One region of the Desulfitobacterium sp. THU1 genome, then DNA from elsewhere that is predicted to be linked to it. Evidence: a T-box and tRNA genes for the amino acid it is inferred to sense, from the RefSeq annotation. Region 1 holds a T-box; the other regions hold tRNA genes.
The links. The T-box of region 1 lies ahead of thrS (threonine--tRNA ligase). A T-box ahead of a tRNA ligase gene usually reads a tRNA of that ligase, here a tRNA-Thr.
Positions count from the first base shown of each region.

Region 2: it has a tRNA-Thr gene. The T-box ahead of thrS (threonine--tRNA ligase) is inferred to sense a tRNA for this amino acid. The anticodon was not compared.
Region 3: it has a tRNA-Thr gene. The T-box ahead of thrS (threonine--tRNA ligase) is inferred to sense a tRNA for this amino acid. The anticodon was not compared.

Region 1 is NZ_JBBWUA010000023.1:29,652-32,935, reverse strand. It holds gene thrS (threonine--tRNA ligase) at 1-1,640, opposite strand, end outside; T-box leader at 1,751-2,006, opposite strand; gene ytxC (putative sporulation protein YtxC) at 2,034-2,915, opposite strand; gene AAC978_RS14385 (bacteriohemerythrin) at 3,161-3,284, opposite strand, start outside.
Region 2 is NZ_JBBWUA010000027.1:25,511-28,794, reverse strand. It holds gene AAC978_RS15285 (DEAD/DEAH box helicase) at 99-1,598, shown strand; tRNA gene AAC978_RS15280 (tRNA-Thr) at 1,735-1,809, opposite strand; gene AAC978_RS15275 (aminotransferase class V-fold PLP-dependent enzyme) at 2,365-3,284, opposite strand, start outside.
Region 3 is NZ_JBBWUA010000027.1:31,467-34,750, forward strand. It holds gene AAC978_RS15310 (DsrE/DsrF/DrsH-like family protein) at 1-550, opposite strand, end outside; gene AAC978_RS15315 ([Fe-Fe] hydrogenase large subunit C-terminal domain-containing protein) at 636-1,907, opposite strand; tRNA gene AAC978_RS15320 (tRNA-Thr) at 2,056-2,131, shown strand; partial or broken gene AAC978_RS15325 (hypothetical protein) at 2,280-3,284, shown strand, end outside.

The sequences.
Region 1 (3,284 bases):
TCGCTGATGGGCAGGATACGAACTTGAACCGGGGCCAGCCAGGTGGGGAAGGCTCCCGCATGGTGCTCTGTGAGCAGGGCAATAAAGCGTTCAATACTTCCGTAAACCACCCGATGAATCATGACCGGACGGTGCTTTTGTCCGTCTTCGCCGATGTAGGTAAGGTCAAACTTCTCCGGCATTTGGAAGTCCAGCTGAATGGTTCCACACTGCCAGGTCCGACCTAAGCTATCCCGGAGATGGAAGTCGATTTTCGGTCCGTAGAAGGCTCCGTCTCCTGGGTTGATTTTATAATTAATCTTCTTCGCGTCTAAGGCTTCCTGTAGAGCGTTAGTGGCCATTTCCCAAGTCTCATCCGCTCCCATGGAGTCTTCAGGACGTGTGGAGAGCTCCACATGGTACTCGAAACCAAAAACCTTATAGAAATGATCGACGAGATCAATGACACCACTGATTTCATCTTTGATCTGGGAAGGAAGCATAAAGATATGGGCATCGTCTTGGGTAAAGTTGCGCACCCGCAAGAGTCCATTCAAAGCTCCCGATAGTTCATGACGATGGACTAAGCCCAGCTCGCCCATTCGAATAGGGAGATCCCGATAGCTTCTGAGTCTTTGCTTATACATGATCATCCCACCGGGGCAGTTCATGGGCTTGACTGCAAAATCTTCCTCGTCAATCTTAGTGGTATACATATTGTCTTTGTAATGATCCCAGTGTCCCGAGTTTTCCCATAGTTCGCGGCTGAGAATGATCGGAGTCTTAATCTCCTGATACCCCCGGCGGCGATGCTCTTGACGCCAGAAATCTTCTAATTGGTTGCGCAGAATCATCCCTTTAGGATGGAAGAAGGGGAAGCCCGGTCCTTCATCATGGAGGCTGAATAGATCCAGCTCCACACCCAACCTGCGGTGGTCACGGCGTTTTGCCTCTTCAAGCTTGAAGAGGTAATCATCCAAGTCTTCCTTTTTAGCCCAGACCGTACCATAGATCCGTTGCAGCATTTTGTTCTTCTCGCTACCCCGCCAATACGCACCGGCTAAATTCATCAGCTTAAAGGCCTTCACCACCCCGGTAGCTGGGATATGGGGACCGGCACAAAGATCTGTAAAATTACCTTGTGTATAGAGTGAAATAACCGCATCATCCGGAAGACCTTCGATCAGTTCGACTTTATACTTTTCGCCTTTGGCACCGAAGTATTCGAGAGCTTCGCTACGGGAAACCTCCTTGCGCGAATAGGCATTGTTCTCTTTAATCAGGCGGCGCATTTCGGCCTCGATCTTTTCCAGATCATCCGGCGTAAATACATGTTCAGAATCTAAATCATAATAAAACCCGTTGGCAATAGCCGGCCCAATACCAAATATCGTGCCGGGGAAAAGATTCTGCACTGCTTGAGCCATGATATGAGAGGTCGAGTGGCGCAAAACCTCTAAGCCCTCCTCACTATCGGCTGTGATGATTTCCACCTCTGCATCCTCTTGCAAGGGGAAGGATAAATCCTTCAGCTTACCATCCACTTTACCTGCTACAGCAGCCTTCGCTAGACCTCTGGAGATAGAGGCTGCTAATTCCATGAGGCTCTTGCCGGCTTCGATTTCGCGAATCGAGCCATCCTTTAAAGTAATCTTTACCATCTTCGTTAACTCCTTTTTCAAATTTTCTAACCCATTTGTCGAAGATTCTTTAGTCAAATATTATCCTACAGTCCTATACTCTTGGAATTAATACAAAAAGCCCTCATCCCATATGGGACGAGAGCATTATTCCCGTGGTTCCACCCAAGTTAAAGCCTCCGGACCGACGAATCCCTTGTGGGGCATTCACGGCCTGATACTTTCTCTTTGCTCCCTTAACGCGGGCAGACGTCCGAGCCTACTCAGCTTCAACTCAGCACTCCGGGGTGGTTTTCTTCCGCTTCTTCATGAGAGACGCTTTCAGCCACGGCATCTCCTCTCTTACATAAAAACAAAGCAAAATACTTTCCCCATCATTGTTTTAAATAATTATATCGACCCTGAAAAGCTTTGTCAAATCTTCTCACAGATAGAACAGCTACCACTGCAATAGCTGACACGTCCTGCAAAAACTTGGCAGATGGTTTGCAAAGTATCCTGATACCCTTCATAACGAATATGCAACACAATTTCCCGCGGAGCCACAGCGATTAAGGCACTGACAAGCATATCTTCATAGGTCAGCTCTTGCGAAGAATCCATGAAGAACAAATCATCCATGGTCTTCTTGGTCATCCTTTTGCCTTCTTCATTATAAAGGTTGAATTTGCCTTGCTTTGTAATGCCCACATGCAAGGTATGAATACGAGGCTCTTGAGAATCTACAAAGTGTTTGAGCAAGTTGATGAACTCCACATACTCGGTGGCGATAACATGCTCATTAACTACATAGCTGACTGCTTTATTGATTTCTTCCTTATAACCCTTAGCCCGGAAGCGCAAAAAACCTTCCATATCGAAGAGGGGCTGTGCCTCCAGGCATTTTACGATTTGATTGACTAAGGACGCTTTGCGATGGATCCGGTAGCCCTTCCACTCTCGTGATTCTTCGTTGAGGTACTGGAGAGCTTTTTCAAAGACCTGCACGACTTCTTCTCGTTTCATTTTAAATTTTCTTCTTAATAACCAGCGTATATGATCCTTTTCCCAGTGGAGTAGGATTGTTTCAGCGATGGCATTAGCTAAATAGTAGCTATGAATTTTTTGGGTGATCTCTTGATCCCTTTCATCCTCTATAGCTTCCATTTGAAACTCGCAATCAATTAACCAGCGCTTCCCTTGCTGATACTCGTGAAGCACAACCGGTAGGTTCTCTTCCTCTTGGAGCTGACGAAGGCGCTCGTAGATGCTTTCTCGATAATATTGTGTACCAACCTGAACGGAGTGTTGTTCCAACCTAGCATCCCCTCCATAGTAGAGTATATGAGCAAGGTTTGCTCATATTTCGGCTTCAAACGAAATACTCTAGCTATTTCGAGAAACCATATATTCCCTACTATTGCCAGGTTGTGACATCCTTATTCCTTCATCTGATTATGCCAGAGGAATGCATGCATCGGGGTTATACTATCTGACAATACAAAAAGGCCTGACAGCAAATTGGCAAGCGCTTGCCAATTTGTGGTCAGGCCTAAACATTTTTATCTTGTAATGCGAATAAATTCTTTAATTCCAAAATCACTCTTCAGAATATGATCAAGTACCCAGTCGAAAATAAAATTCAAAAGCTTGCGCGTATGTCCATCTTGGTCGTGGTCAATAGCA
Region 2 (3,284 bases), on a different contig from region 1:
CCTAGGTGGTATACTATTCTAGATAAGGCCTTGTATTAGATCTTGGTCGAATTGGAAAACTACATCAATATAGATACAAAAAGGAGATTAAAATTATTATGTCAACCTTTAAAGAACTCGGCTTATCTGAGCCATTACTTAAATCGGTGATTAATATGGGCTTCGAAGAAGCCACACCGATCCAAGAGCAAACAATACCCCTTGCCTTAAAAGGTAAGGATGTAATCGGTCAAGCTCAAACGGGTACGGGAAAAACAGCGGCCTTTGGAATCCCTTTGATTCAAAAAATCGCCGAAACATCGGAAGATATTCAAGGGATTGTACTTACCCCCACTCGTGAATTAGCAGTACAGGTCGCTGAAGAACTCAATAAAATCGGTCAGTTTAAAGGAATCCGCACGTTGCCGATTTACGGTGGGCAAGAGATTGATCGCCAGATTAGGGCGCTGAAAAAAAGACCCCATATTATTGTAGCGACACCGGGTCGTCTCATGGATCATATGCGTAGACGGACCATCCGACTCCAAAATATTAATATGGTTATTTTGGATGAGGCCGATGAAATGCTGAACATGGGTTTCGTAGAGGATATCGAAACCATACTTCAAGAAATCCCAGAAGCACGTCAAACCTTGCTGTTCTCGGCGACCATGCCAAGGCCAATCCAAATTCTCGCCCAAAAATTCATGAAAGATCCAGAGCTCATTAGCATAAAGGGCAAAGAGGTTACGGTTGCTAACATTGAACAAGATTACATTGAAGTACCGGAAAAGATGAAATTCGATGTTCTTTGCCGCTTGTTAGATATTCAATCTCCTGATTTATCCATTGTTTTTGGACGGACAAAAAGTCGAGTGGATGAGCTTTCCGAAGCCTTGAATAAACGGGGCTATTCAGCGGAAGGAATTCATGGAGATTTATCTCAGAGCAAACGGGATAGCGTCATGAGACAATTCAAAGACGGTTCCATCGAAGTCTTGGTCGCTACAGATGTTGCAGCTCGAGGGTTGGATATAAGTGGCGTAACCCATGTCTATAACTTCGATATCCCGCAAGATCCGGAAAGCTATGTGCATCGGATTGGTCGTACAGGCAGAGCGGGAAAAACAGGCCTGGCTGTAACCTTTGTCACCCCTCGGGAAATAGGTCATCTAAGGCTGATTGAGCAGCTTACCAAACGTAAAATAACCCGCAAAAATATTCCTACTATGATCGAAGCTATCGAAGTTCAGCAACGGGTTACCATAGAAAAAATACTACGCGTCATAGCAGAGGAAGACCTCCAAAATTATAAACACCTAGCCGAAAATTTATTGGAAGATACGGATTCGGTGACTTTGCTATCCGCAGCCTTGAAAATAATGACAAAGGAGCCTGTTCAGGCTGTAACCGAATTGACAGGAGTCGCCCCTTTACGAGTAAAAGGTAATCAAGGACGTCCCGATCAAGGTGGATATGCTAGGGATCGACGCGGAAGTTATCGCGATGGCGGACCCGGTGGAAACTATCGCGGCAGACAAGGCAAAGGAAATTCTCGTGGTAACTCAACGGGCACACGCGGCCATTCCGGAGCAGGTAGCCGTAACAGGGACAAATAATCGTAGACTTTAGACATAATTTATTGCAAAGGCCATTGCAACAGGATAAATTTCTGTTTGCAACGGCCTTTGTTACATTATACGTTTATCTCCTAAATAAAAAAAACACCGCAAATTTGCGGTGCCGAAATCCTACTGGAGCCAATGGTCGGAATCGAACCGACGACCTGCTCATTACGAGTGAGCTGCTCTACCCCTGAGCCACATTGGCATTTTTTTAACGACTGTAATTCTACCTGATTTTCTTTGGGAAGTCAACTGTCATAGACCGGGTCTTTGGTACTGTGATGTTTCAAGATCATGTGCACAGATGCTCGCCTATTCTCAATTATAAGCTCTATTTTTGCTTATTTGAGAAAATTCGTATATTTTGATGTCTATTTTTGTTGAAAAGATTGACTTTAAGCATGTCCCATGATACTTTTTTGTAAGAGTCAGGAAATAAAGTAATCAAAGCCATACAATAACTGGCGCTTTATCTTCTGGACTTGCGCAGTGAGAATCCCCAGACGTGGGGATTCTTTTCATTTTCACAAGGTCATGTTCCATTCAATGTATTAGACTTATGTACATAAAAAAATAAGACCCTGCCATTTCTGACAGGGGAAGAAAATATATATCTTCAAAGGAGGCTAAAAGGAAAAGGTATGGTTATATAATAGCCCATAAAAGTGAGCAATATGTTGCTAGTTTGTGAACGATTTGTGAAATGTTGTAGCAAATTACTGAAAAAATATCTATTCCACAGAATAGGATTGTACTTACTTTAATATCCCACCCTCACCGAGCGTAAGGATCTTGATCTAGCACTGACAATTCGCCCTAATATATCAATGAAAGTATCAATTTCTTCTTTAGTGTTGTAAAGGCCAAGGCTCACTCTAACCATTCCTGGATGAGGCAAGGAGGGATTAGCCATGTGTTGGTCCAGCTCCTGCTTAGAGATATGCAGAAGCCTCTGAACATAGGGTTGGGCACAAAAGCAACCATTGCGTACAGCGATTCCTCCCTCGCGAGCGAGAAGCTCGGCCACATCTTCATGAAATAGTCCTTCCACATTGAAGGGTATAACTCCAATCCTTTGCGAGAGTTGTTGTTGATTAAGAGGGATTCCCCCATAAAACACTAGGCCATCCATCCAACGCAGACGTTCATAGGCGTATCCCAATAATTCTTCTTCATGCTGTAACACCTTTTTCATGCCAAGAGCGCTTAGGGTCCGGATCGCAGCAACAAGGGCGACGACCCCCATCAGATTAGGCGTTCCGGCTTCTTCTTTATGAGGTGCATCCTCCCAAAGTATCCGGTCAGGCGTCACCAGTTGGGCTGTCCCTCCGCCCGTATAATCCGGAGCTCCTTGTTCAAAAAATGCCCGTGGACCAATCAAAACTCCGATTCCGAAGGGTGCATACATTTTATGGGCTGAGAAGGCTAAAAAATCAATATGTTCAGGGGAATGGCTTGGACGCATATCGACTGGAGCATGGGGAACTAGCTGAGCTCCATCGACGCAAATCTTTGCTCCATAACGATGGGCTAGTTCTGCAATCTTATGAATCGGATTTCGATGGCCTGTCACATTGGAGGCTCCGGAAACCGTCACCAGCTTGACAGCCCCTTGGTACCGCTCCAGTTTGGCCAAAAGATCGTCCATGCGTAAGCGGCCTTGTTCATCAACCTCTATGT
Region 3 (3,284 bases), on a different contig from region 1:
GAATCTGAGACTCTAACGCCTCCTGTAGAAAGTCAGTAGCGGTTATGATCTGCACTTCAGGGAGCAATTCTTCTTGCTTAAAGCCCATTACATCCACAGAGAGCTTGCAGCCATAGAATTTTACGCCCTTTTTCCGTGCTCCATTGAGAAAGGCGGTAAGAGGTGGAGTGTCATCATCTTCCATCATTTCTTTGAGCATGGCTTTACCCAGCCCCGCCATATTCATACGGGAAAGAGGCAAATCTTCGATTCCCTTGGGAGTGACCAAGCCAAACATCTGCTCAAAAAGGGTTTTATCTTCGAAAGTCATTTTACCAGGGTCCCGTACTAGAGTTAGTCCCCAAAAAGCAAAAAACATGGTGACATCCATGCCCATTTCCCGCCCGGAATTGGCAAGGACTAAACCAGCGAGTGCCTTATCGTAATCACCACTGAACATAAGGAGGGTCATTTTCTTATTTTTAGCTAGGTCCGTGGAGGGGCCGCCCGAGTTGGATTCTGGTTCTTCAGCTAGTTTAGATGGGATGGTTGTTTTTTGTTGTGTATCCATGGTCTGGACCTCCCTGAAATTCAAATTGTCTAACGTTGTCAAGGGCAAAATCGCCTCTTAACGAAGTCACGTTCAAAAGTCCCATTCAGAAAGTACGCTGGAAGATTGCTGCCGACTCCCCGCTTAGCAACTCTTCCACGCTATCGATTCCTAGTTGTTGAAGCAACTCAAGGACATAGGGGTTATCTGCAGGAGTCGGGGCATCGGCCGCCGCCCCGTAATTGTTTACTAATGCAGTACCTTTGTCGGTTTGAAGTAAAGCCTTGGGGCCACCGACGCAACCGCCTATGCAACCCATCCCTTCGTAGAAGTTTGCCCTAATATCATCGTTCATAATGTCGCTTAGCATAGCCTTGCATTCCTTGATTCCGTCTGCCTGGATCGACTTAATCTTCACCGGTTTATCCGGTCGGATCCGGTTTAAAGTATCAGAGATGGATTTTGATACGCCGCCGGTGCGGGCATATATTCTACCACTGGTAGAGGAGTGTTCACTGGGGATATCCTCCATATCTTCAGGATGGATATCCGTAGCTTCGAAAATCTGCTTGAGCTCATGAAAGGTGAGGACTGCATCCACTGCATCCCGAATATCGGGCTCCTTGGCCTCTGCCTTCTTGGCAATACAAGGGCCGATAAATACAGTTTTAGCACAGGGATGCATACGTTTAATACCACGCCCGCAGGCCACCATAGGGGAAACAGAAGGGGAGATATGGGGGACGAGCTTATCGTAAACTTTTTTGACCATACCCACCCAGATCGGACAACAGCAGCTGGTTAGAACAAAGTCCTTATCCGTTTTAACATGCTTATCAAATTCCAAGGCTTCTTTTAAACTTAAGACGTCGGCAAAGAGTGCCACTTCCACCATTCCGTAAAAACCCAAATGCTTCAAGGCCGCACGGAGCTTACCCATTGTAACTTCACTGCCGAATTGCCCAATAATGGCGGGAGCGACCATGGCGTAGACGGGAACTTCCTTCCCTTGCAAAAGTTCAACAAGCGGGATGAATTCTTTTTTATCAACTAAACTATCGAGGGAGCAGGTCTCAATACATTCGCCACAATGGGTGCAGTTACGGTCTTGAATGACTACATGGCCCTCCATATCACGGACCACTGCATCAAAAAGGCAGGCCGCTTCGCAATTGTGATTTTCATCAACGCTTCCCATATCACAAGATTTGACTTGAAACACAACCTTATCTGGGTCGCCCTTGCCTAAGGCATACTGAACGTAATGTTTAGTATGCTCATCCCCTGCAGACTCGATAGCATCGATTTCCTCTTGAAGATTTCCCTGGTAAGAGGCTTTGACCAAGCGGCCGAAGATTTCTTCATAAGTTGGACTCATTATTTGCCCTCCCTTTTATTAGAAATTAGTATACCCCTAACCTGCTTTGCTAACTCTGAAGATAGAAATTCACTTGGAAAAATTTTTATTGATTTTAATGTTGAAAAAGTTTTTGCCTTATGCTATTATAAGTTCTGTCGCAAGACAAGCCGATGTAGCTCAATTGGTAGAGCAGCTGATTTGTAATCAGCAGGTTACAGGTTCGAGTCCTGCCATCGGCTCCATATTAAACATTACACCGCAAAGAGTTGCGGTGTTTTTTATTATTCAATCATTAGAGATTTTCGAGAGCTTCTCTTTTGGAACTTATCTGTACAAGCCGCATAGTATGAAGTAGTGAGTACAATAAAACCTATGAAAGGGGAGAAAAAATTGGCTTCATTAACAACCGGCTTGATTGAAAACACACCAGTATCTGGTATTAGGCCAACTACAACGTTTACAGTAAAAGCAACCAATGATGATGTACTTGAAGCAACAATTCAAATAGAGGGATATTTCGTGACAGGGACAACGAAGACAAAATATGCCTTGGAGTTATTTGATCTAGCTTCTGGAGAGGTTGCATCGAAGACCTTCTTCGCCGAATTTGATGAATTTGAATTTAATTTTTTCACTAGTTCTGATGCCATAAAGATTTCCGCATGGGGGAAGGATGCTGCTGGAGAACTGACGACAGCTCATCGTTTAGTACCTGCAGAACTCGACCCGATATGGACGGTCAACGGAGTTACAGGAACGACGGGAGCCACAGGGGCTACCGGTGCAGACGGAGCAGTCGGACCGACAGGAACGACGGGGGCTACAGGAGCTACCGGGGCAGACGGGGCAATCGGAGCAACGGGGGCTACAGGAGCTACCGGGGCAGACGGGGCAATCGGAGCAACGGGAGCCACAGGAGCTACCGGGGCAGACGGGGCAATCGGAGCAACGGGAGCCACAGGAGCTACCGGGGCAGACGGGGCAATCGGAGCAACGGGAGCCACAGGAGCTACCGGGGCAGACGGGGCAATCGGACCAACAGGATCGACGGGGGCCACAGGGGCTACCGGGGCAGACGGGGCAATCGGAGCAACGGGAGCCACAGGAGCTACCGGGGCAGACGGGGCAATCGGACCGACGGGAGCCACAGGGGCTACCGGTGCAGACGGAGCAGTCGGTCCAACAGGAGCGACGGGGGCTACAGGAGCTACAGGGGCAGATGGAGCAGTCGGACCAACAGGAGCGACGGGAGCCACAGGAGCTACAGGGGCAGACGGAGCAGTCGGACCGACAGGAACGACGGGAGCCACAGGGGCCACAGGTGCAGACGGGGCAATCGGACCGACAGGAGCGACGGGAGCCACAGGAGCTACCGGGGCAGACGGAGCAATCGGA